3 regions of the Vibrio sp. SCSIO 43136 genome follow, and region 2 is predicted to be linked to each of the others. Evidence: predicted binding sites of a transcription regulator. Region 2 holds the regulator's gene; each other region holds the start of a gene.
What was found. Region 2 encodes PurR, which represses purine synthesis genes. Its sites were predicted from a motif close to TNANGNAAACGTTTNCNTNA; they were not measured.
Positions count from the first base shown of each region.

Region 1 (8,108 bases), 870 kb from region 2:
AGTTGCTGGTAAAATTCATCGCTTTAGCAAGACCAGAGGCGAGCAATATATTCACACGGTAAAGTGCCATGCTACTCACGGTCCAAAATGCTCCTGTTCCGGGGCCAGCGACACCATCATAAAAACCTAGACTGAAACCTTGTAGCCACTGTTTTTTGGGAAACTTAGGGCAGTCAGTCGCAATTTGATTGCCCTGCTCGGCAGAAGACTTTTGGAATAAGGTATAGATGGCGGCGAGCAAAATGATCAACGGCAACACTTTTTCTAGCCAGTCAGTACTGATTGCATCGACGGCAAATGTCCCGACCACAGCGCCTATCAAGGTTGCAATGAATGCTCGGTACCAAAACGCTGGTTGAAACAAGCGCTTTTTGTAATAGGTAAAGGCAGCCGTAGAGGATGCAAATGTTGCTGCTAATTTGTTTGTGCCCAAAGCGATATGTGGCGGCAAGCCAAGAGATAGCAAGGCAGGTACAGTGAGCATGCCACCACCACCGGCGACAGCATCAATAAAACCAGCAGCAAAAGCGACCAATGCCAAAACGATCAGCATGGTCGGTTCGATAAATTCCATAAATTCTAATATTCGATAGTACGTTTGAAAGGAGGCAGTGAATCAAGTAGTGCCTTGCCATAACGTTTGGTGATAATTCTTCGATCCAATAGCACAACTCTACCAGAGTCTTGCTCTTTACGCAGCAGGCGACCGACGGATTGGACCAGCTTTTTACTTGCTTCAGGCACGGTGATTTGTAAAAACGGATTGCCACCACGGCTTTCGATATACTCGGCATGGGCCTCTTCTACCGGAGAAGTAGGTACGGCAAACGGTATTTTGGTGATGATTAGGTTCTCAAGCAAATTACCTGGAAGATCCAGCCCTTCTGAGAAGCTGCCAGTGCCAAAAAGCACACTGGTTGTATGTTTTGAGCACAGCTGCTTATGTTTTTTTAGAATTTCTGCGCGTGATGATTCGCCTTGTAGCTGTAAGTTCCACTGTTTTTTCTTGGCGGTGGATTTGACAAGCTCCGCAACTTCACGCATTTGCCAATAAGAAGCAAACAGGACCAAGTTGGCTTTGTCTGATTCAATGTATTCGACGAGCCTATCGGCTAGGTGCTTAGTAAAGTCCTTAGCGGTAGGTTCAAACTGCATAGTAGGCACAACCAGTTCACCATTGTTGGCGTAATCAAATGGTGAGGCGAGGGCCAAAAACTGCACACCGTCTTCACTACGATCACTGATCCCCACTTGTTTGCAAAAGAAACTAAAAGAATTTAATGCTCTCATGGTGGCAGATACCAGTATGGCACCATTACAACGACTCCATAGCTGCTGGTCCAGTTGCCAACCCACTTCAAGCGGAGACACCGAAACGATGAAATCACCTTCGCGTTCAGGGTTAGTCGCTAGCCATCGGGCTAACGGTGCGCCTTTTTCTCTTAGCGGCTGTGCCATCAGCTGCCAAACCTTGGCTAAGTTCTCAAAGCGTTGGATGAAAAAACCAGCTTCTGCTAATGCAGGTTCTGCCAGACGGTTTGAGACTTCTCCTTCTTTTACGCGCTCACTGATCAGATCAGCAATTTTCGCAATCGCTTGGCAGCCTTTTTGGCTAGCCTTTTGTAGCTCTTCCGACTCCTTGACCAGCCAATCAGGAAGTTCACCGTTTTCGAAACGAAGTACACCTTCTTTAAAGAAACTTGGGTCAAAGCGAGTCGCAAGTTGGCTAAGACCAGGAACTAGGGTTTGAATGGCGTCTTGCAGCTCATTTCTAAATCGGTTGACTCGTTTCTCATCAGCAAGGCTGGCCAGTTTCGCTGTCGATTGATTCAAACTCTCAAGCCACGCAGCAGCACCTTTCAAGCTCGCTGAGGCCGAGGAGTGGTCTCTTGCGACTTTTGGTAAGTGGTGGGCTTCATCAAAAACATAGATAGTCTGCTCAGGTTCGGGAAGGATAATACCCCCACCTAGGTCGATATCAGACATCACCAAACTGTGGTTAGCAATGATGACGTCGCATTTCTCTAGTTCATTGCGTGCTTTTTGAAGCGGACAGTCCCTATGACTTGGTAGCGTCGCATTACAGCTGTGTTTGTCGCTGACAATTAATTGCCAGATATGATCATCAATATTAGTCGGCCAGCTATCTCGCTCACCATTCCATTTATTCTCGCCATAAGCCCGATACATGCGTTTGAGTAGATCGACTTCTTTAGTGGTTGGCTTCTTTTCAAACATTGCCAACTGTTCACCGTCAGCACTGCCGCTTGCTTGGGCAAGTTTCTCTGCACAACAATAACGTTGACGTCCCTTAGCTATCGCAAAGCTAAAAGGTTGCTCGGTAATCCTTCTATATAGAGGAAGGTCCTTACTGATTAATTGTTCTTGCAATGCGACCGTAGCGGTAGCAATAACCACTTTTTTATTACTGTGAAGTGCGAATGGAATGGTAGCCATTAAATAAGAAAGCGATTTTCCTATCCCAGTACCCGCTTCAGCAACCAGCATTCGATTGTTTTCGTGATAGCTACCCGCAAGTGTTTTTGCGATCTCAGCAACCAGAAAGTTCTGTGCTCGGCGAGGGATAAAGTTATCAAGTTGGTGCTGCAGGTTCTGATAACTGCTGCGAATAGATTTTTGTACTACAGGACTGAGCATAAATGGCCTCAAATTTTGACCGAGCGATTGTAACACAACGGGAAATTCTGCCTATAGGAGGCTCAATAAGTTCTGTTTTTGAGAAAATCTAGATCTCAATCACAAAAAAAAACTGAACCATCAGGGAGTTAGTTGTGATGAGTCAGCTGTCTGGAGGTTTGTTTGGTTATGTTGTTTATGTTGGTGGATTATTCTGAATAAGTCTAGGATATTCCATTTGCATAAATTTTTATGCTTAAAAAATTAATTCTTCAGAATGTGAATTTTTTAGTTTTTTTGTGATTTGCGACGTACTACTAACTTTTTTGTCTTTTTAAGTTGTTGATTTTTAACATTTTACAAATTTTGATTTGTGTTTTTTTAGTCATTTGACAGCTCGAAATTAATCTTGCAATCTAAACCTCGAATTCAGAAGAACTGACTTGGACCGCAAATTTTCAAATCAGTTCCTCGAAAACTAAAAAAGGGAACCGGAAAGGATTTCCTAATCTAAGAAAAGGCAGTGGATTATTATGAAAAAGACTCTAGTAGCACTAGTAGTAGCAGCGGTAGCTGGTTCAGCTAACGCAGGTATCGAGCTTTACAATGAAGGCGGTGTAACCGTTAACATGAAAGGCGACATCGAAGTTCAGTACGTTCAAGCTATCGGTTCTGACGAGCAGCTAACGCAAAAAATCGATGATGCTGACTTCGGCTTCGACACTCGTTACGCTATCGACGACACAACTCAAGTAGGCTTCTACTACGAGTTCTCTGGTGCAGATAACGACAAAAAAGGTCAAGCTGACCTAGCGTCAACTGGCGATGTATACGTTGGTTTCTACAATGACCAAATCGGTACGTTCAAAATCGGTAAACTAGCGACTCAACTTGATGATGCTGGTATCGGGTCAGACCACCTATTCGGTATCACTAAATTCTTCGACGACGCTGGCTTTGGCGGCCACGAAGCTGTTCGTTACGATCTAGACAAAGGTCAGTTCTACTTCGGCCTTGGTCTTATCCAAAACAAACTAAAAGCTAACTCTAAGCTAGGTGAAGCTGATGGTACTCATTTCGATGCTAAAGTTGGCTTCCGTGCAGACGCATTCGATGTTCGTGCATTTGCTGGTCAATCTAAGACTGACGCAACAGCGCCAGCAGTTGACAACAAGTTCACTCTTCTTGCTCTAGAAGGCACTTACTCTGGTATCGAAAATGTAAACCTACAAGCAGCAGTGTACAGCGTTAAGAACGACAATGACAACAAAACTGGTAACACCTACGCTCTAGCAGCTGACTACACAATGAATGCATGGAAATTTGCTGGTGGCTTCAGCTCACTAGACAAAGATGCAGGTGACTACAACACTTGGTTCCTAAACGCAGGTTACGCTATCGCACCTTCAACAACAGCATACGTTGAAGTTGGTGATACTTCTGAAGACGGCAAAGACCTAGGCTACGGCATGGGTATCAAAGCAGTATTCTAATCCTGCTTGAAAAGTCTTAATAGAAGCCACCTTCGGGTGGCTTTTTTTGTTGTATCTAATTTGTGATTTCTATCGCTAGCATCTGCCTAAGCTTGGTGATTTAATCAAAGTTAACTCGAAATTTGGAAAATGATATGCGTTGCACAAAAGTTTTAGCCCTAGCCGCAGTTAGTTTGTTTAGTTTTCATACCTTTGCAGCAGAATTGATTCCTGCAAAAGGGGTTGCGATTCTTTTCGCAAATGGAAGCGAGACCGAAAGCAAATACCAACCGGTTGCTATTACAGACGGTACCAACCAAGTTGTGGTAGAGGTAAACACCATGGTTGGTAATGGCAGTAAAAAAGAGAAGTTTTCTTCGAAGCCATTTATCTTAACTTTCGAAGCTGGACAGCAAGATGTTAATCTGGCGCACCCTAAGATATATAGCATTATCCATGCAGAGCAGGTATTTAGAACTTCTCCAGAATGGAGTCTGACTTCTGGCGGTTCAAATATTGCTTACACTTCTGATTTACTGAAAGGCAAAGAAGGGCTACTTCCTTATTCAGATATTGCACCGTTGGTTCAAAATTATAATGAGCAAAAAGGTTTGGCTATTGCCACAACGGTGGCGGTTGTAGCTAAACCACAGCCTAAATTAGCAGTTAAGCCTGAGGTTAAACCAGAAGCATCTGCTGTGCCTAAAGCTTCTGAGCCTTTAAGCGAGCTTAAGAAATGGTACATCGCTGCTTCAGATGCGGATCGTAAAGCCTTTCGCAAATGGGTCATTGATCAAGAGTAAGATATATCCAATAAAGAAGAGCCAAAACCTTAGCGGGTTTTGGCTTTTTTTGATTCAAAGCGACTAATGTTAAAAAATCCTTTTTGGCAAACGTTTGCTATTCTTAGGTGTATTGAAGCTGATTTATTCGCCAGATAAAATCGGCTCTCCTTAATGTCCCCTTACAAAATTTGAAACTATGAAATTTCCTGGTCAAAGAAAATCCAAACACTATTTTCCGGTTCATGCACGCGATCCTCTGGTCAGCCAAGCGCAAACCAGCAAGAAGATGTCTCGTACGCACATTGTGGGTATCGACCAAACGCTTGTTGATATTGAAGCAAAAGTTTCGGATGAGTTTATTGCCCAATTTGGCCTGAGTAAGGGACACTCACTGGTTATTGACGACCAAACCGCTGAAGCGCTATACACCGAACTTAAAGAGCAGAACCTTGTCACCAACGAATATGCGGGTGGCACTATAGGTAACACGCTTCACAACTACTCTGTGTTGGCTGATGACAAATCGATCTTACTGGGCGTCATGAGTAGCGATATTCAGATTGGCAGCTACGGTTACCGTTATCTGTGTAATACCTCTAGCCGTATGGATCTTAACCACCTTCAAGGTGTAAACGGTGCCATTGGCCGTTGTTTTGCTTTGATCAGTGAAGATGGCGAACGTACATTTGCGATTAGTGAAGGGCAAATGAACCAACTGGCCCCAGAAAGCATTCCTGAAGCTATTTTTGAGAACGCTTCTGCATTGGTCCTGACTTCGTATTTGGTGCGCTGTAAGAACGGCGATCCTATGCCAGACGCCACAATGAAAGCGATAGAATACGCCAAGAAGTATGATGTGCCAGTGGTGTTAACCCTAGGCACTAAATTTGTTATTCAGGATGATCCAGAGTACTGGCGTGATTTCTTGGCACAACATGTTTCAGTGGTTGCTATGAATGAAGATGAAGCTGAAGCATTGACCGGGGAAAGTGATCCTTTGCTAGCAGCCGACAAGACACTGGAGTGGGTTGATCTGGTATTGTGTACTGCAGGACCAGTTGGTCTATATATGGCTGGTTATACGGAAGAGAGCAAAAAACGCCAAACATCTTTGCCACTTCTACCAGGTGCAATCGCCGAATTTAATCAGTACGAATTCAGTCGTCCAGTGAAACGTTCATTGGCAGAAAACCCGATTAAAGTCTACTCGCATATTGCCCCTTACATGGGCGGCCCAGAGAAGATTAAGAACACTAATGGTGCTGGAGACGCTGCGTTGTCAGCATTGCTGCATGATATGGCGGCGAATCGTTACCACAAAGATAATGTGCCAAACTCAAGTAAACACCAATTGTCTTTCTTAACTTACTCATCTTTTTCACAAGTATGTAAATATTCTAACCGAGCAAGTTATGAAGTTTTGGTTCAGCATTCACCACGATTGTCTCGCGGTTTACCAGAGCGAGAAGATAGCTTAGAAGAAGCCTACTGGGAACGTTAAAATAAAAAAGAGCGCATTTTATGCGCTCTTTTTATATTTCTATTAGTAACTAAGCTTATTTGATAAGGAAGCTATCTAGTTCTACACCTTTATCTAGCTCTGCTTGGATTGCAGAAGGCGTGCGGCCTTGTCCAGTCCAAGTCTTACGTTCACCGTCTACTGTGTATTCGTATTTAGCAGGACGTGGTTCACGTTTCTTTTTCGCTTTAGTTTTATCACTACCAGACATAGCAGCAATTAGATCTTCAAGGTCGATACCTTCTTTTGCAATTAGCTCGGCATATTCAGCTAATTTAGCTTCTTTTTCTGCTTGAGCTGCGCGCTCTGCTTCAGCAGCTTCACGACGCTCTTCAACTACGATAGATAGTTTCTCGTGCATTTCTTCGAGGGTGTCGAAAGATAGCTCACGTGCAAAAGCACGTAGACTACGGATATTCAGTAAAGTCTTGGTAATATCAGACATGACAATTCCTATTTAATTATTCTTTATTGCATTTAAATGATAACAGTGAATATCAATATTACAATGGGGAGAAAAGTAAATATTTAATTAATTACATTTCAGTCGTTTTTAATTAATAAATACTTACAATTATAGAGTCTAGCATACTTTAAAAGTTCAGTATGCAGCTAAAGTAGTAGTACTAAAGTCAGTTTCGGAACTTGACGCTAGTTGATGCTAGATTGAGTGAAATTTTATGTTGCAAAAGTGGATAGGATCAGTAGTATGTCGGATTCCTGATTTGGTGAGGTGTATTATATCTCCTCGCCAACGTAGAGGTGCAATGACTATGAGTCTATGCTTTTAGGGTGATGCCTGAGAGAAGCATTAAAAGGAGTCATTGCCGAAGTGTCAGCAGCCCCATCAGGGCCTGGCGCTGGGGTTATATCCGAAAGGAATAACACTGCCATAGTCTATTATGTTGTTAAACTATGGAGCGCTACTGTAGGGTTGGGTGAAGTGTTCGCTTCCCTTTCGCTTGTTCAACATGCCTTATTTGGCAGTCTGCAGTAGATCTCTAACCAAACATTGGTTTTTGAAGATCATGAATTTAATTGATTACACCTCATCCTCTTTATCGCTATTGCCACCACTTATTGCGTTAGGTTTAGCGATTGTTACGCGTCGTGTCCTTATCTCTTTAGGTGTAGGTATCGCCCTTGGCGCTGTATTACTCAACGATTATTCTTTAACTCAGTCAGTAAGTTATATTACTACGACTGTCACCGGCCTAGTAATTGAAGACGGTGGTATCAATAGTTGGAATATGAGTATCGTTGCATTCTTAATTTTGTTAGGAATGACCACTGCATTATTAACTCTTTCAGGCGGTACTCGCGCTTTTGCTGAGTGGGCACAAAAAAGAGTTAAATCTAAACGTGGTTCTAAATTACTCGCAGCTTTCTTGGGCGTGTTCATCTTTGTCGATGATTACTTTAATAGTTTAGCCGTGGGTGCTATTTCTCGCCCTGTTACCGATCGCTTTTATGTATCGCGTGCAAAACTTGCGTATGTACTCGATTCAACAGCGGCTCCTATGTGTGTATTAATGCCAGCATCTAGCTGGGGTGCATATATCATGACCATCATTGGTGGCATATTAGTGACCCATGGCATGACGGAATATTCTGCGCTCGGTGCATATCTACGTATTGTCCCGATGAACTTCTACGCCGTATTTGCGCTATTAATGGTGTTTGCAGTGGCGTGGT
Region 1 covers NZ_CP071848.1:2,029,546-2,037,653, reverse strand. The annotation lists gene J4N39_RS09595 (sulfite exporter TauE/SafE family protein) at 1-574, opposite strand, end outside; gene dinG (ATP-dependent DNA helicase DinG) at 580-2,658, opposite strand; gene J4N39_RS09585 (porin) at 3,171-4,130, shown strand; gene J4N39_RS09580 (YccT family protein) at 4,265-4,912, shown strand; gene J4N39_RS09575 (inosine/guanosine kinase) at 5,091-6,395, shown strand; gene J4N39_RS09570 (H-NS family histone-like protein) at 6,451-6,858, opposite strand; lysine riboswitch at 7,163-7,347, shown strand; gene J4N39_RS09565 (Na+/H+ antiporter NhaC family protein) at 7,442-8,108, shown strand, end outside.
Region 1: the regulator PurR is predicted to act here: its motif matches at 4,995-5,014, upstream of J4N39_RS09575 (inosine/guanosine kinase).

Region 2 (8,108 bases):
AGCACTTTATTAGGCTGCGATGAAAGCGCTACTAATAACTCATACTCTGCCTTAGTCAATTTGACAGGTTCGCCATCTCGGCTTAGAGCTCGGCGCTGAATATCAAAACTCCACTCGCCAAAGCGGATCAATTGGCCCGCTTCTTCTTTGATGTGTTCTTTACTGCTTGCTTCAGCGACCAGAGAGATGCGCCACAATAGGTTCTTAACTCTCACCAATAACTCTCGCAGCTCAAAAGGTTTGGTCACGTAATCATCTGCACCCATCTCCAAGCCGACAATTTTATCGATACTGTCAGTGCGGCCAGTCACCAAGATGATGCCAATGTCCGATTGGCTTCTTAGCTCTCGGGTTAGCATCAAACCATCTTCATTCGGAAGGTTAATGTCGAGCATGACCAAGTCGATGCTGTTGGTTGCAAGCACCTCACGCATCTGTTCCCCGCTTTCTGCTTCGCTGACTTGATAGCCTTCTTTTTGAAAATATCCCGCCAACTTGCTGCGGGTAACAATGTCGTCTTCTACAACTAAAATATGATGGCTCATCGGTACCACTTATATATTTCTAATCTCATTATTATTCTATTCACAATCGGTTACATTTCTAGCCAAGCGACGAAAAATCCTCTGAATTCGACACTTTTATTGATATGAAACAACTGAAAACGGCTGGGTTAACAGTCCTTCATAAGCTGTTATTTTTTGTCTTAATTTGTGCGGATGCTGTTCATTTTGATGCGCTATAATCGTTGCATCAATGCCTTAGGAGCTAAGCTATCATGCAAGAAACCAAACAATTTAATGAAAAGCGTGCCGAAATTTATTGGTGGCTATCAAGCCTATTTGCTGCTGAACTGACAGACAAAGAACTTGATGCCTACCACAGCGCGGACATTCGCGCCTTTATTCAAGGTCTGGCAAGCAACGACAAGCTTAGCACGTCTGCAAGCGCACTGATTGACTGCCTGAATAAATTGCAAGACAGAGAAGATGCACAACTTGAGTTGGCCGCTGACTTTTGTGACCTGTTTCTTACCTCAGATAAAGGCGGTGCACTGCCTTACGCCTCAATCTATGTCGGGAAATCTGGTCTGCTCAATGACGTTCCTGCACAAGAAATGGCGGCATTGATGAATGAAAAAGGCATTGGTATGCAGGAGGGCTTCAACGAGCCTGCAGACCACTTAGCCGTCGAACTCGACTTTTTGGGCAATCTCATCATTCAATCTAACCAAATCGAAGACGAAGACGCATTCGAACAAGCGCTCGCCGAGCAAAAAGAGTTTATTAATAACAAGTTACTTAACTGGCTGCCTAAGTTTGTAAAAGCATGCAAAGACAACGACGAGTATGGATTTTACGCCGCAGTTTCTACGCTATTAATTGACTTTTTGGCGTTAGATAGCCAATACCTATCGGGTGAGTAGCGTCTTGTTCGGTGTATCAAATCTAGAAAAAATTATAATATTGTGTGAGCTGTAAATAAGTAATCAGCATATTAGTGATTGTCAGCCCCCAAATATGGGGCTAAAATTGTGAACGCAAACGATAAAAAAATGATTTCTAGATGAAAACAACGTAAACCGCTGTTCATAGGCGGTTTTTGTGTTTTTGGTACATGTGATTCTAGCGATGAGCCATAGCTAACCATTCGGTGCGTTTTTGGCGTAAACCCATGACAAACCATCGCTCATTCGCTAACTCAGGATAACCTTATGGCCACTATTAAAGATGTTGCGCGTCTTGCTGGAGTTTCTACCACGACGGTTTCGCACGTAATTAATAAAACTCGCTTTGTTGCTGAAGCTACTCAAGAGAAAGTAAACAAAGCGGTTAAAGAACTTAACTATGCCCCAAGTGCGGTTGCTCGTAGTTTGAAATGTAACTCGACTCGTACCATTGGCATGCTGGTAACCCAATCCACTAACCCATTTTTCAGTGAAGTTGTCGACGGTGTAGAAAGCTATTGTTACCGTCAAGGCTACACTTTGATCCTATGTAATACTGGTGGTATCTACGAAAAGCAGCGTGACTATATTCGCATGCTAGCGGAGAAACGCGTCGATGGCATCTTGGTGATGTGTTCAGATTTGACAGAAGAGTTGCATCAAATGCTCGATTCGCACGCCGACATCCCTAAAGTGGTGATGGACTGGGGCCCAGAAAGCTCTGGTGCAGATAAGATCATTGATAACTCTGAAGAAGGGGGTTATCTAGCGACGCAATACCTGATCGAAAATGGCCACACCAACATCATGTGCCTATCAGGCCACTTAGAAAAAGCGGCTTGTAAAGAGCGCATCGCAGGCTTTCGTCGTGCGATGGACAAAGCGGGCCTGCCAAGCGATGACAGCAAGATCATTGAAGGTAACTTCGAGTGTGACACCGCGGTGCTGGCTGCCGATAAGATTATTGCTATGGGTGAAGAGCGCCCAACAGCGGTATTCTGTTTTAACGACACAATGGCATTGGGCTTGATGAGCCGCCTCCAAGAGAAAGGCATTAAAGTGCCTGAAGACGTGTCTGTGATCGGTTACGACAACATCGACCTTTCTGGTTACTTCTCGCCACCTTTGACTACGGTTCACCAACCAAAACGTCGTGTTGGTAAGACGGCATTTGAACTGCTACTTCAGCGAATCAAAGACAAAGAGCACGAGCGTCGAGTTTTCGAAATGCAACCAGAACTCGTAGAACGAAAATCAGTTCAGAAATTGAACTAAGATCTCGAAAACCTAAGTGAAACAAAGCACGCATCAAGCGTGCTTTTATTTGAATCAAGATCACATTAAGGAGAGCTAATTGTGATGTTTATTCCGCCTTTTCACTATGATTTGACTAAGTCAGGTGCAATTTAACTGACTTCGTTACATTGGATATATCGTGTCACGCACAGGGCAAACCATTTGAAAAAATGGGACGCAAAGCTTCCGGCCTAACTCAAACGGATTTGTTTGAAATGGTAGCGGGGTTGCCGATGGCAAATATGCAAACCTTCCTACAAGTGTTTGAATGAACACTCTTAGATGTGCATCGATTTGCTAATTTCTCGGACCTGAAATTTAGTGGCTTAACTTCTAAACCGAGACTCACAGCATGGATAAACCAGTTTTAAAAGACTCGCTGAGATTATTCGAAGCGTTAGGGACAATAAAGTCTCGCTCAATGTTTGGCGGATTTGGCGTGTTTGCCGATGAAGTCATGTTCGCACTTGTGGTAGGTGAAACCCTCTACATTCGAGCAGACAGCGTCAAAGCACAATACTATCGTGAACAAGGCCTTGAGCCCTACGTATACAAAAAGCGCGGCTTTCCTGTCGTGACCAAATATTTTGCCGTGCCTCAAGAGCAGTGGCAGAATCCGAGCGATATATTCGCAGAAGCAACACACGCACTCTCCATTGCTCGTCAAGAAAAGCAGCAACAAGCTCAAGCTAAACCGACACGCCTTAAAGATTTACCCAATTTACGGTTGGCTTCTGAACGCATGCTGAAAAAAGCGGGCATCAACAGTGTTGAAGAGTTGCATCGCCAAGGCGCAGCGAAAGCTTACTTAGCCATTCGCGCCAGTCAATCGACCGCACCAGGACACGAATTACTGTGGGCACTCGAAGGGGCGATTAAAGGAAGCCATTGGTCGGTAGTTCCTCAAGCACGCCGTGATGAGCTACTACAACAAATCAACTAACTGTTTCCTTCAAGGGCTAACGGTCAACTGTTAGCCCTTTTGCTATCTGTCTGAATTTATTATAGCTACTCGTTCTATTTAGCTTGAAAGAAAAAATCCTATTTCCCTGTCATACTGTTTAATAGAATTTGAAAGGGAAGCTCATCATGAAACTCGCCATCAACAAAAAACTGATCTTAGGTGTGGTGTTACTTGGCACCATAATTTTCCTTGGTATCAAGTTTGGCCCATTACTGACACTAGACAACGCCAAAGCACAACAAGCGCAATTAAGTGCCTTTATCCAAGAAAACTTCTTGATCGCTGCTGGCAGCTATTTCTTTGCTTATGTGGCTATCACTGCCCTTTCAATTCCCGGCGCAGCTGTGGTGACTTTGCTCGCAGGAGCGCTGTTTGGTTTTGGAACTGGCTTACTGCTGGTTTCCTTTGCCAGCACACTAGGGGCAACATTGGCCTTTTTAAGTAGTCGTTACTTGCTAAAAGATTGGGTTCAGGAGAAGTTTGGCAGCAAACTTGATGCGATTAATAAAGGGGTTGAGCGAGATGGCGCTTTTTATCTCTTCTCGTTACGTCTGATCCCTGTATTTCCATTCTTCCTGATTAACTTGGTGATGGGACTGACACCTATTTCCGTGGCAAAATTCTACATCGTTTCTCAAATTGGTATGTTAGCAGGCACTGCTGTGTACGTGAATGCGGGTACTCAGCTAGCTCAGATTGAAACCTTGTCAGGGATTGTCTCACCTGCTGTGCTCGTATCTTTTGCTCTGTTAGGCGTGTTCCCGATGGCTGCGAAGTGGATTCTAGGTAAGTTCAGAGCTGTACCGAGTGGCACTTCTGCGGGGTAACTGATGAAAATCTACATTGCGGCAACCCCACCAGAGGCACACATTGTTTGCGAATTGCTAAAATCTAGGGATATTCGAGCCGAAGTGCGAGGTGAAGGACTGTTTGGCTTGCAGGGGGAGCTGCCTTTTGGGGAAGACAGCGAGCCTTACGTGTGGCTGTTTGACACAGAGCGAGAGTTAGCAGCGCAAAGCATCATTAATGAGTTTCAAGCTAAACAAACAACGGCAGCACCAGATTGGCGCTGCCGTCAGTGTAACGAGTGGATTGAGGCTCAGTTTTCTATCTGCTGGAATTGCGGTCAGGCGCTAGAGTAAAGCGATGCAGATTGCAGCTGTCAGACTATATCAAGCGAATCGCTGGATGAAAGCAATCGAGGCCTGATTAAACTCTTCAGGCTTCTCCACATTACACACATGCCCGCAGTCTGGAATTTCTACCAGCATACTTTCATTGTGCACTCTCACCATCTCTTTCACTGGCTGGATAAACATGTAATCTCTATCACCCATAAGGTAGAGCGTCGGGATAGAAATGTCTTTATCCTTGAAATACTTCATCAGAGGATTAACGTCAGCGGCAAGCGTGTACCAGCGTTTGAACTCCTTCTGACACAGCTTCTTCGCTTCTCGAATAAACAAGTGTCGTGATTCTTTCTGGCTTCGTTGTGGCATCACAATAAATGCGAACAGACGATAAAGCCACATGTATGGGATCATGTGCTTACTAAGATCGCCCACCTTGACCAAGAATTGAGAACGAGCGTTAAAACGGGTCACAGCGCCACCAAGCACCATTGATTTCACGCGCTCCGAAGCTTGCTCTGCCAAGCTACGGACGATAATAGTACCCAACGACATACCAACAAAATGTGCCGATTGAATTTTGAGGTGATCGAGCACTTTAAGCACATCTTGAGATACATCTTTAAAAGTGTACTCGCTGGAAATGATGTCTTTGATTAGCTGATTTGAACGACCATGACCACGAAGGTCTACTAAGAGCAAATTAAAGTGTTGGCGGTAAGCTTTGATCTGCTTAAACCAAATCGAAGAGCTTCCTCCTGCCCCATGCACAAATACCACCCATTCATCGCTGGTGGCATGTCGATATGTTTTGTGAAATAGCAAGTTTTCAGCCATGGTCATTAAATATTGATAAATCGGTTGGTATGAAAAATCAGAGCAAGAAGCCTAGCACAATTTGTATGACTAACCCAGCCCTCGCCTATTTATAAAGCCTAGCAAAATGTTACAAAAAAGCCTCCAGTTAAGGAGGCTTTACATGAGTTTTTTTGCTTAATGGCGATGACTCACCATTGCAGAGTGATACATTGCCAAGTATTCCTTGGCTGAATCCTCCCAACTAAAGTCTCTTTCCATGGCGTTACGTTGAATCGATTGAATTTGCTCCGGGTGTTGCAAATAAACAATCAATGAACGCTGCATGACAGCCAGCAAGGCGTAAGGCTCTGGATCATCAAAACAAAAACCTGTTGCATTTGCTCGATCTTGGTCAAAGTCAGTGACCGTATCTTTTAATCCACCAACAGCGCGCACGATAGGCAATGTGCCATAGGCCATGCTGTAGATTTGATTCAAACCACAAGCTTCGAATTCCGATGGCATCAAGAAGAAGTCACTTCCTGCTTCCACGAGGTGTGCAAGTCGATTGTTGTACGCTTCCACAAACGCAAATTTGTCAGGAAATTCTGAGGCTATTTGATGAAGGTTCTTTGCGACTTCCGGTTCGCCAGTGCCCACAATAACCAACTGCACGTCATTGAGCAGGAATTGGCGCAAAATTGGCAATAAGTAGTGGAAACCTTTTTGGTGTGTCAATCGGCACACCATACCGTACATTGGCAAAGACTGTTTCGGCAATCCCACTTCCCCTTGCAGGGCAGATTTGTTAGCCGCTTTACCTTCAAGCATGTTTTCAATACCAAAGTGGGTATCGATGTGTTTGTCCGTTTGAGGGTTCCACTCGCTGTAATCACAGCCGTTCAAGATGCCATAAAGATCCGCACTTCGATGGACAAAATCATCCACCATGCCGTGTGAGCCCAAAGCAGTCATCAGTTCTGATGCGTAATTAGGGCTTACTGCGTTAACTTTATCTGCGTGGTTCACCCCTGCTCGAAGCATACTGATGCAGTTTTCACCGTATCTAAGGTGCTCCATTCCAGACAAGTTAAGTTCAGGAATGATCTCCAAGTCGTGATAAGAGTAGATCCCCTTGAAAATAGCATTGTGAACCGTCAAAACACTCTTAATTGGCTGGTATCTTGAGTCGTGCTCGTAACGTGTTTTCAACAAAAATGGCACCAATCCAGTGTGCCAGTCATTCGCATGAACAATGTCTGGACGTACGCCCAGTTTAGGGATCATGTCCAATGCTGCTGAAGCAAAGAAACCAAAGCGCTCACCATTATCTGGGTATGCTTCATTGGCTTCTGCATATAGTTCTGGGCGGTCAAAATACTTATCACACTCGACAGCGAATACAGTGACACCATCTAAGGCTAACTTTCTTACGCTGTATTGAATGTGTGGCCAGTAATCTAGCTCTGTATGAAGTACGATTTCAGCTTCCGATTTGCCTGGAAGTTTTTGATAGGCTGGAATAACAATGGCCACATCGTGGCCAAGGTTTTGAAGCGCTTTCGGCAGTGCCTTGGCAACATCTGCCAAGCCACCACTTTTTACTAGCCCTTCAGCTTCGGAAACTGTAAACCAAATATTTAGTTTAGAATCCAATTTTCGATCCTTTCTTAATAACTACGATACCGTCAGGTGATACGTGGAAACGCTTACGATCTAGCTCTAGATCTTCACCGATAACAGTCCCTGGAGCGATTTCTACATCTTTATCAATAATTGCTCGGCGAATCGTACATCCTGCACCAACTTTGGTATCACCTAAAAGGATCGATTCGCTAATATGTGAACCTGCCGCAACGTTGCTTCGATAGCCCAAAACAGATTTATAGATTTCTGAGCCCTGAACGTAACTACCACCTGCAATCAAGCTGTCAGTCACTTTTACTTTTCGCTCTTGAGCATCGACGAATGTTGCCGGTGGAAGTGGTGGGTAGTAGGTGTGTAGCGGCCAGCTACGGTTGTAAAGTGAGAACTTAGGATCTTGCTCAAGAAGATCCATGTGCGCCGCCCAGTAAGAATCGATAGTACCTACATCGCGCCAGTACGTCGTATCTTTTTCGCCGCTGATCTTGTTGGTTGAGAAGTCATAAACGTAAACCTCACCCTCTGGGAACATCTTAGGAATGATGTCTTTACCAAAGTCATGGCTGGAGTTCTCGTTCTCCGCATCAACACGTAGTTCAGCGCACAAGGCTTCTGAATCAAAAATGTAGTTACCCATAGAAACCAGTGCTTCATTTGGGGAACCTGGGATAGATTTAGGATTCTCAGGTTTTTCTTGGAATCCGATCATCTTACCGCTCGCATCGACTTCAATAACACCAAATTCTGATGCTTCTTCAAGTGGCATACGAATCGCAGATACGGTCAACTTCGCTTCCATTCGTTTATGGAAATCAAGCATTTGACGGAT
Region 2 covers NZ_CP071848.1:1,156,837-1,164,944, reverse strand. The annotation lists gene torR (two-component system response regulator TorR) at 1-545, opposite strand, end outside; gene torD (molecular chaperone TorD) at 779-1,426, shown strand; gene purR (HTH-type transcriptional repressor PurR) at 1,715-2,722, shown strand; cyclic di-GMP riboswitch class I at 2,886-2,978, shown strand; gene J4N39_RS05465 (TfoX/Sxy family DNA transformation protein) at 3,096-3,686, shown strand; gene J4N39_RS05460 (TVP38/TMEM64 family protein) at 3,845-4,534, shown strand; gene J4N39_RS05455 (putative signal transducing protein) at 4,538-4,849, shown strand; gene J4N39_RS05450 (alpha/beta fold hydrolase) at 4,880-5,674, opposite strand; gene glgA (glycogen synthase GlgA) at 5,831-7,291, opposite strand; gene glgC (glucose-1-phosphate adenylyltransferase) at 7,281-8,108, opposite strand, start outside.

Region 3 (8,108 bases), on a different replicon from region 2:
TTGCTAATGCGCGAACCTCATCAGCAACCACGGCAAATCCGCGACCTTGCTCACCCGCACGAGCGGCTTCGATAGCTGCGTTAAGTGCCAACAAGTTTGTTTGTTCTGCGATGCCTTGAATCATCTCTACCGCACCACCAATTTGTGCCACAAACTGATCAAGTGACGCAATTGATGCTTGGCTGTTGGCGAGTGTCGCGGAAAGCTCGTTGATGTTATCAACCGTATCACTCACCACGCTGCGACCAGAGCTTGCATTGTTAGCAGCTTGTTGCACACCTTCTGCCGCTACGGCAGTGCTTTCGGAAATCTCACTAATGGTCGATACCATCTGTTGTACAGCGGTGGCCATCGATGTGGTGTGCTGTGCTTGAACTTCAAACTGTTCGATAACACTTTGAAGCTCGCCCTGCATTGCGTCTGTGCTGCTAAACAGCATTTGCGACTTCTCCTGTGACCCAGAAACGAGCTCTTCAATTTTGGTCAAAAGATCATTGAAGTAGCTGCCTAAGGTAACCAACTCATTCTTACCGTGTAGGTTAGTGCGCATACCAATGTTGTTGGTTTCTGAAATCTCTCTAATTGTGTCTAGAATTTCGTTGATGTTGCGAGAAATAGAGATGATCATTTGTGCCATTAAGGCACCAATGACGGCGATAATGATTGCAGAGAACAGAAGCTTGGTGCGTTCTAAGCTATTTTGGTGTTCAGTCACCCCTTGCTCCAAAATTTCTGCCGCATGACCAAACTGCTCCTCAATCTGGTGTGAGCCACCACGGACATCACCCTTTAGCCCTTCATTATACTTGAGACCAATAGTTTTAAGCTGGTTGACCACGGCTTGGGCAGTGGCAAGAAGTTCTGGTGTTGACTCGTCCTTAATTAACTCTGGTTCTAAGCTACCTGAGAACACTTTTTGGTCGAAAGCAGCGAGGTGGAAATCACCTTCGTAGTCAGCAAGATCATAGGCTTTACCTAGCTCACGCTTGTACGCACCTAATAAACCAGATTTATCATCGAGCCCTAATGTGCGGTAGGCGTTAACTAAATTAACAAAGGTCGTTTGGTAGTTCTTTAGATCCTGTCCAAGCCGAGTAGGGTAGTCAATGCCGTATTCCGTCAAAGTATTTGAGATAGATTGGTTAATGTTTAGGAATGTATCAGCATTTTTGTTGAAAGTAGCGAGGTACTTGTCGTTGCCACGTAGTAAGAAGTCTTTTTCATTGCGGCGAAGATTGAGTAGGCGAACCTCGAGCTCTGCAAGTTGAGTGCGAGCACCATTTAAAGTAGATACCGTGTTTGAAAAATAGGTCGACATAGCCAATGAGGCAACTATGCCAAAAATAGATACAAGTCCAGCGACAATGAGGCGTGATTTGATATTCATAATAGTAACTTTTACTTGAGTTCCAATTAAGCAGTCTAGTACCAATAACCACACTAAATGTGACGGTTATGTGACAACTGCGGACGTAAAGCAAAGTGCGGGTTGATGCCCGTCTATCAAATCCAACTGACAGTGAGTGATTGCACATTCACTCTTTTTAATAAGAATAGTCCATTTCTATGGAAGTCAAAATGTTATCGGAAAAACGCTAGAGAGTATAGCGTTCCAAATAGATTTTTATAAGATTAATCAATAATTTCCGACTGTGTGTTAGGGCACTAACCTAAGACTCGAATCTAATCGAGATATGGAGGAGTTTACAGTGTTAATGGTTTGTCGTCATACCTTGTGCGGGTTTCTGACGTACATTTTACAAAAGTAGTTGCAGTGGCTACGAGTGCAGCCACTGCTTTTATGTTATTTGAAGTCGATGAGCTCTACATCAAATATTAGTGTGGAACCTGGTTTGATTGGGCCAGCACCACGAGTTCCGTAAGCAAGATTGCTAGGAACGAATAGACGAAGTTTTTCACCCCTAGTCATCAACTGCACACCTTCTTGCCATCCAGCAATCACTTGCCCGAGGTTGAAGCTGATCGGTTCGTTGCGCTCAACAGAGCTATCGAACACAGTGCCATCAATTAGCGTACCGTGATAATGCACAGTCACTGTGCTGTTAATGGTTGGACGCTCTTCGCCATCACCTTGAGTAAGTACTTGGTATTGAAGGCCAGATTCTGTCGTGATCACACCTTCTTTTTGACCATTTTCAGCCAAAAACGCTTGTCCAATGGCAAAGTTTTCGTCGTTAGCTTTATGATTTGTCCAGGTGCGGTAGATAAAAAAGCCCGCCAAGACAAAGATGATGATTGGAAAAACAATCTTAGACACTTGCTATCCTTTTCATTGAGAAGTTTTAGAAAGCAGGTAGTTTATCGTTTTTACGAGATCATTAACATCCTCATGTCCTGATGTGATCAGCTCATACTTTCCTTTAATAATGAAGGTAGGTACACCATTGATTTGGCTTTGCTGCGTGATTTCATCGGCTTCATTGAGCAGTTCAAATAACGCCTTTTGCTGAATTTCATCGAATTGATATGGGCTAACCAAGCCATACTCATTGAAAAGGCTTTCGAGTGCTTGTTGGCGAGCCTCACCAGTGGTGTAGTCTTGAGATTGCATTACCGAAAACAGTTTTTCCATCATCTCATGGTCTGGAGTGCTGTCTAACTGCATTTGTGCTGCATAATAGATTAGAGCTGCAACTTGTGCGCTTTCATTGAAGGTAATGTGTACTTTACCAATCGGTTTGTTGATCCCTTCTTCAATCTGCGGGATCACTTTTTCCATGCTGCGACAATGGCCACAGGTAAGGGAGAATACTTCCGTAACAGGCGTAATAGAGTTTTGTTTGAGCTCGGTAGGTAGTAGTTTGTATTGCTCGCCGAGTTTCGGCTCGGCAGTGTCGCTACAACCAATCAGTGCGAGAGAAGACAAAACCAGTGTAGCTAGAGATAGCTTTTTTATAATCATTTGTATTTTGTAACCTTTTAGGTGGAAACTTGGTGCTAGGTATTCAGTTGGAGGCAACACCAAGTGACGCTAAATGCTCTTTCTAGAGCTGAATCGATATATTTAGAGGATAACTTGTATGAATGGTTCAATCTGTTTTAGGAACTGTGACTGGACGCAAGGAAGTTTACCTAATATGTTCAAAAACTAAGCGTTACCATCGAGATTGAAAAACAATTGTGAATTGGGCTTAAAGGAATCCCCGTTTTTGCCGATACTAGGAGTATCAGCTCAACACTGAGATTAAGGTCAAACAAGAATGAAGATTCGATTTACACTCATTGCGCTAATTAGTGCAGTCCTGATGTCAGGCTGTGAGTCATTAGCGCCCCCAAGTATGCTAGACACAGCACCGCAAACCGAAGCGGAAGTTCGTTATCCAGATTGGGGTGAGGAAGAGCAAGATCCACAAGCTCGCGTAAATCAAATGCGAGCACAGCAAAGCCAACCTTCGCCATTAAATAGCCAAACGAACAGCTCTCGTATGGTCAGTCAAGGCAGCATGATGGCCACCAAGCCATCAGGAAATGCGATGGCTCAAATGAGAGATTTGCTCGCTTATATGGAAAAAAAAGGGCTGCGTTACGATGTCATACCCGGTCAACATACGATTGTTAAGCTAGAAGAAACGATTCGCTTTCAGACGGGATCTGCGGCGATCACCTCTGGCTCTCGAGTTTGGTTAGAAGATCTTGGGCGATTTCTATCTAATAATCCCCAAATCAGCACCGTGATCGATGGTCATACCGATAGTGTTGGCAGTAACCAAGTTAATGATCCTTTGTCAGATAAACGAGCCACCCAAGTAAAGTTACTTTTTACCCAATCTAACGTACCGGCAAATGCGGTATACACTCGCGGATATGGGAAGCATCTGCCAAGTTGTTCAAACTTGTCTAAGACAGGAAAAGCATGCAATCGCCGAGTAGAAATCATGTTTATCGGCACTGTTCAATAATAAGCAAAAGATTTACAAATGAGCGACTATTGAGTCGCCCTTTTTGTTTCAGCTGCCTCTTGGTGCAAACATAATAATCGCCATTCCAAACAGCGCCACACTTGCCCCGACTAAATCCCATAATGTTGGACGAATGCCATCGACCGCCCATAACCATAAAATCGCAACAAAGATATAGACCCCGCCATAAGCAGCATATACTCGACCAGCAGCGGTTGGGTGCAGCGACAATAGCCATGCAAACAGGGCTAGGGAAATAGCAGCGGGCAGAAGAAGCCATGCGCTTTTATCTTGCTTGAGCCATAGATAAGGTAAGTAGCAGCCGATGATTTCGGCTAAGGCAGTAACAAAAAATAGGGCTAGGGTTTTAATTTCAGGCATGTTGTTTTCTACATTAACCAGCCAGCGCGGAAAGAGACGCCGACAATCACAAATAAGATCGATAAAACGGTCACAGGAATGATGTGCAACGCCATATCCACCAAGTTCTTTTCTGAAAGCTTGGGAATCACTCGAAACCTTGCATCCAGAGCAAGCGCAAAGGTAAGAAACAGCAAGGTTAACTTAGCCGCAATCCCATGTGCTAGCGGTATCGACATATCAAACCATAGGCTAACGTCCGGTAGCATACGATAGGCGAGCATTAAACCGGTGATGATTTGAATTATCAAAGCTGGCATTCCGATTTTCTCGTACACCGACTCAAACTCAAGTAACTGTTTCGCACTGCGGTTCTTCAAAACTCTTGGCAAAATGACCACGGATAGAACAATGTGGCCACCCGTCCAAATGGTGGCAGCTAAAAGGTGCAAGGTGAGAAGTAATCCGTACATAAGCAGTTAATCCATGAAAATAATTCTCACTATTATTTCAGTTGGCGTAGCGTATTTCTTTGATCAATTCGTACTCAGTGAAACTAACTCGGCAAATAAACGAAAAAACCACCCAGATAGGGTGGTTTGTCGATTCGAGTTTGGATTAATTTAGCTCAGTCCAATAATGTTGCCATCTTCATCAATGTCGAGATTCATGAAGGATGGCTTTTCAGCAAGACCTGGCATGGTCATTACGTTACCGCACAGTGCGTAGATGAAGTTAGCACCAGCACAGAGTTTTAGCTCACGTACTGAGACATCAAAACCTGTTGGAGCACCTTTTACTGCGGTATCTGTCGAAATAGATAAAGGCGTTTTCGCCATACACACCGCCAGCTTGTCAAAGCCATGCTTTTTAAAGGTAGCTAACTGCTGTTTCGCTAGATCAGACAGTTCAATCTTTGCTGCGCCGTAACCAACTTCCGTTACTGCCATCAGCTTCTCTTCTAGCGTTTGTTCAAGCGTATATAGAGGGGTGAACTCAGATGGAGTTTCACAAGCATCTACTACCGCTTGCGCAAGTTTTGCAGCGCCTTCGCCACCTTTGCCAAATGCTTCACTGATTGCAACTTTTGCTCCCATAGCTTCAACCCATTCGCTAAGAAGAGCTAGCTCTGCATCCGTGTCTTGTGGGAATCGGTTGATCGCAACGACTGCAGGCACCTTGTATTTGGCAACATTGTTGATGTGCCATTTTAGGTTCTCGAAGCCAGCTTCAAGTGCGTTACGGTCTTCACCGAAGATTGCATCTGGTAGTGGCTGCCCCGGACGTAGGTCATAAAGGCCTGAGTTTGCTTTTAGGCCACGCAGAGTTGCGACCACTACAGCACAGTCTGGGCCATGACCAGACATGTTCGCCTTAATGTTACAAGCTTTCTCAAAGCCCATGTCTGAACCGAAACCACCTTCAGTAACGGTAAAGTCAGCCAGCTTGGTTGCGATACGGTCAGCGATGATAGATGAGTTACCGTGTGCGATGTTGGCAAAAGGGCCTGCATGAATTAGCGTAGGAACACCTTCTAGTGTTTGCATCATGGTTGGCTCAATCGCATCTTTCATAGTGACTGTCATTGCACCAGCAACTTTCAGATCTTCTGCGGTTACTGGCTCGCCATCAAGATTGTACGCCATAACGATACGACCAATGCGTTTACGCAGGTCATGCAGGTCTGATGCTAGTGCAAGAATCGCCATCAATTCTGATGCCGCTGAAATATCAAAACCGTCTTCACGTTCGAAACCGTTGATGGTTTTGTTTGGCTGGTTTTTGCCCACAGTGATCATGCGAAGTGCACGGTCGTTGTGGTCCATTACGCGTCGCCAAACCACATTTTCTGGGTCAATACGAAGGGCAGGGATGCCGTTCTTCTCAGCGTAAGCATCATAGCCTAGACGCTGCTCATGATAGATGCGTGCATCGATAGCAGCAGACGCTAGGTTGTGTGCAGCGGTTACTGCGTGGATGTCGCCAGTTAGGTGAAGATTAAGCTCTTCCATAGGTGCAACTTGGCTAAAGCCACCACCCGCAGCGCCGCCTTTAACACCAAATACAGGGCCCATAGAAGGCTGGCGAATACATGCCATTGCAGATTGGTTGATTTTTGCTAGGCCTTGAGCAAGACCGATCGTTGTTACGGTTTTGCCTTCACCTAGTGGTGTTGGTGTAATTGCCGTGACGACAACTAACTTACCACGCTTTTTTTCCTCTAAGCGTGATAGACAATCTAGTGAAATTTTTGCTTTGTGGCGTCCTTGCGGATTGATTTCTGATTCTTCTAGCCCGGCCTTGCGCGCTACAGTATCAATCGGTGAAAGTGGAGTGGAACGACAGATTTCGATGTCACTCAGCATGAATACCCCCTACATGCCAAAAAGCTGGTTACGGAAACGTTTGCGTGCGAAATATACCTTGGTATTTGTCTTTGTAAAGCCTTTTATGTGGTGATAAATGCCAATTGACTAAACTCTAACTTATTTGCACTTCAAACCTAGGTGAACACATGTCTCTCCCCCCTTTTCAAGGGGGAGTCAGAGGGGGTTAAAAGTAGAACTCAAAGCGTAAAAAAGGTTTGCTAGTTGAGCTAGGTTTTTAGCGAGCACCATCAAATGTATTGACCATGCATTATCACAACAACCCCTCCCAGTCTCCCCTTAGCGGATAACTCATCGAAAATACATACACTTCCGATCAAGGGGAGGAGCATCCTTTGCCAATCTGACTAGTGTATAAAAGCCAGCTTATCGCTGACTTTTAAAACAGGATTAACGATCCCAGTAAATCTCTTCCAAGCTATCTTCACGCTCAGGAAGTGCTCGAGATAAGCGAGGCGCATGCTGGGTTAACACCTCATAGCTTACACGGTTAGCATATTTACAAATCTGCGATAGCGAAGAGTAGCTTAAATACGCTTGCGAGTGCTTATCTGAATCGACCACGTTTGCTTTGTGGTAGAGATTTGCAGCCATGTCGTGAAGCAGAGTTGAGAGTGCAGCATCACCAGCACCGTTAGTGTTTTTAATTTCTAGAGGACCGCCTAAGTATGGCTCAATATGAGAGTAGACTTTAATCGGTTGTTCACAATCGGACTTGCGCATGGAGCGGCTAAACTCAAACTGGTTAAAGTTTTCGATGCTGCCTTCACGCATTGGGTTGTTCGATTCACGCTTAGTGCTTTCTTCAGTGTAGCCCGCCATATATAGCCCTTCAGGGCCTGCCGTGCACAAAACCAAGTCAACCCACTCTAGGGCTTTGTCTGCCGCTTTCAATGGATCTAACTCGCCTGTTAGCGCTTCGCCTTCTTCTTCATTCATCGCAACAACAGTGATGTTGTCACGCAGATACTCTTGCCACCACTCGGCTTTGCCTTCGATGACGTATTTGGTACCAAGGGTTAGAACCACAGGCACATTGTTCTCTTTCGCCAACTCAATTGCACGCTGAACCGCTTTAGGCATTGGGTCTTCTGGCTTGCCACGCATAAGGTAAGAAGAAACAACAAGCGCTGCTGCTTTCTTGAAAATGTGTGGTGGCACGCTTTCGGGATTAAGCTGGTTCATGTGACCTTCGTTGATGGCAAAGGTACGCTCACCATCATCGCTGATCAGGGTGTAACAACGACCAATCGGGCCATCAACGGTCTCAAGATAGTTAAGATCCATACGAGAGGAGGTGTTACACAGATAACGATATGCGTATGATCCAACTTCGATATTCTTGCTCATCACACCCAGCAGAACGGATTTGCTGTCAGCAAGCACAGAGTAGTTGTGCAGCGTATTACCAATGGTATCGCCAGGGTGTTCATGGGTGATA
Region 3 covers NZ_CP071849.1:595,521-603,628, forward strand. The annotation lists gene J4N39_RS17400 (methyl-accepting chemotaxis protein) at 1-1,387, opposite strand, end outside; gene bamJ (BamJ family beta-barrel-assembly machinery protein) at 1,805-2,278, opposite strand; gene J4N39_RS17410 (thiol:disulfide interchange protein DsbA/DsbL) at 2,291-2,923, opposite strand; gene J4N39_RS17415 (OmpA family protein) at 3,222-3,920, shown strand; gene J4N39_RS17420 (YnfA family protein) at 3,969-4,301, opposite strand; gene J4N39_RS17425 (CopD family protein) at 4,310-4,753, opposite strand; gene J4N39_RS17430 (formate--tetrahydrofolate ligase) at 4,904-6,646, opposite strand; gene J4N39_RS17435 (inosine/guanosine kinase) at 7,058-8,108, opposite strand, start outside.
Region 3: the regulator PurR is predicted to act here: its motif matches at 6,675-6,694, upstream of J4N39_RS17430 (formate--tetrahydrofolate ligase).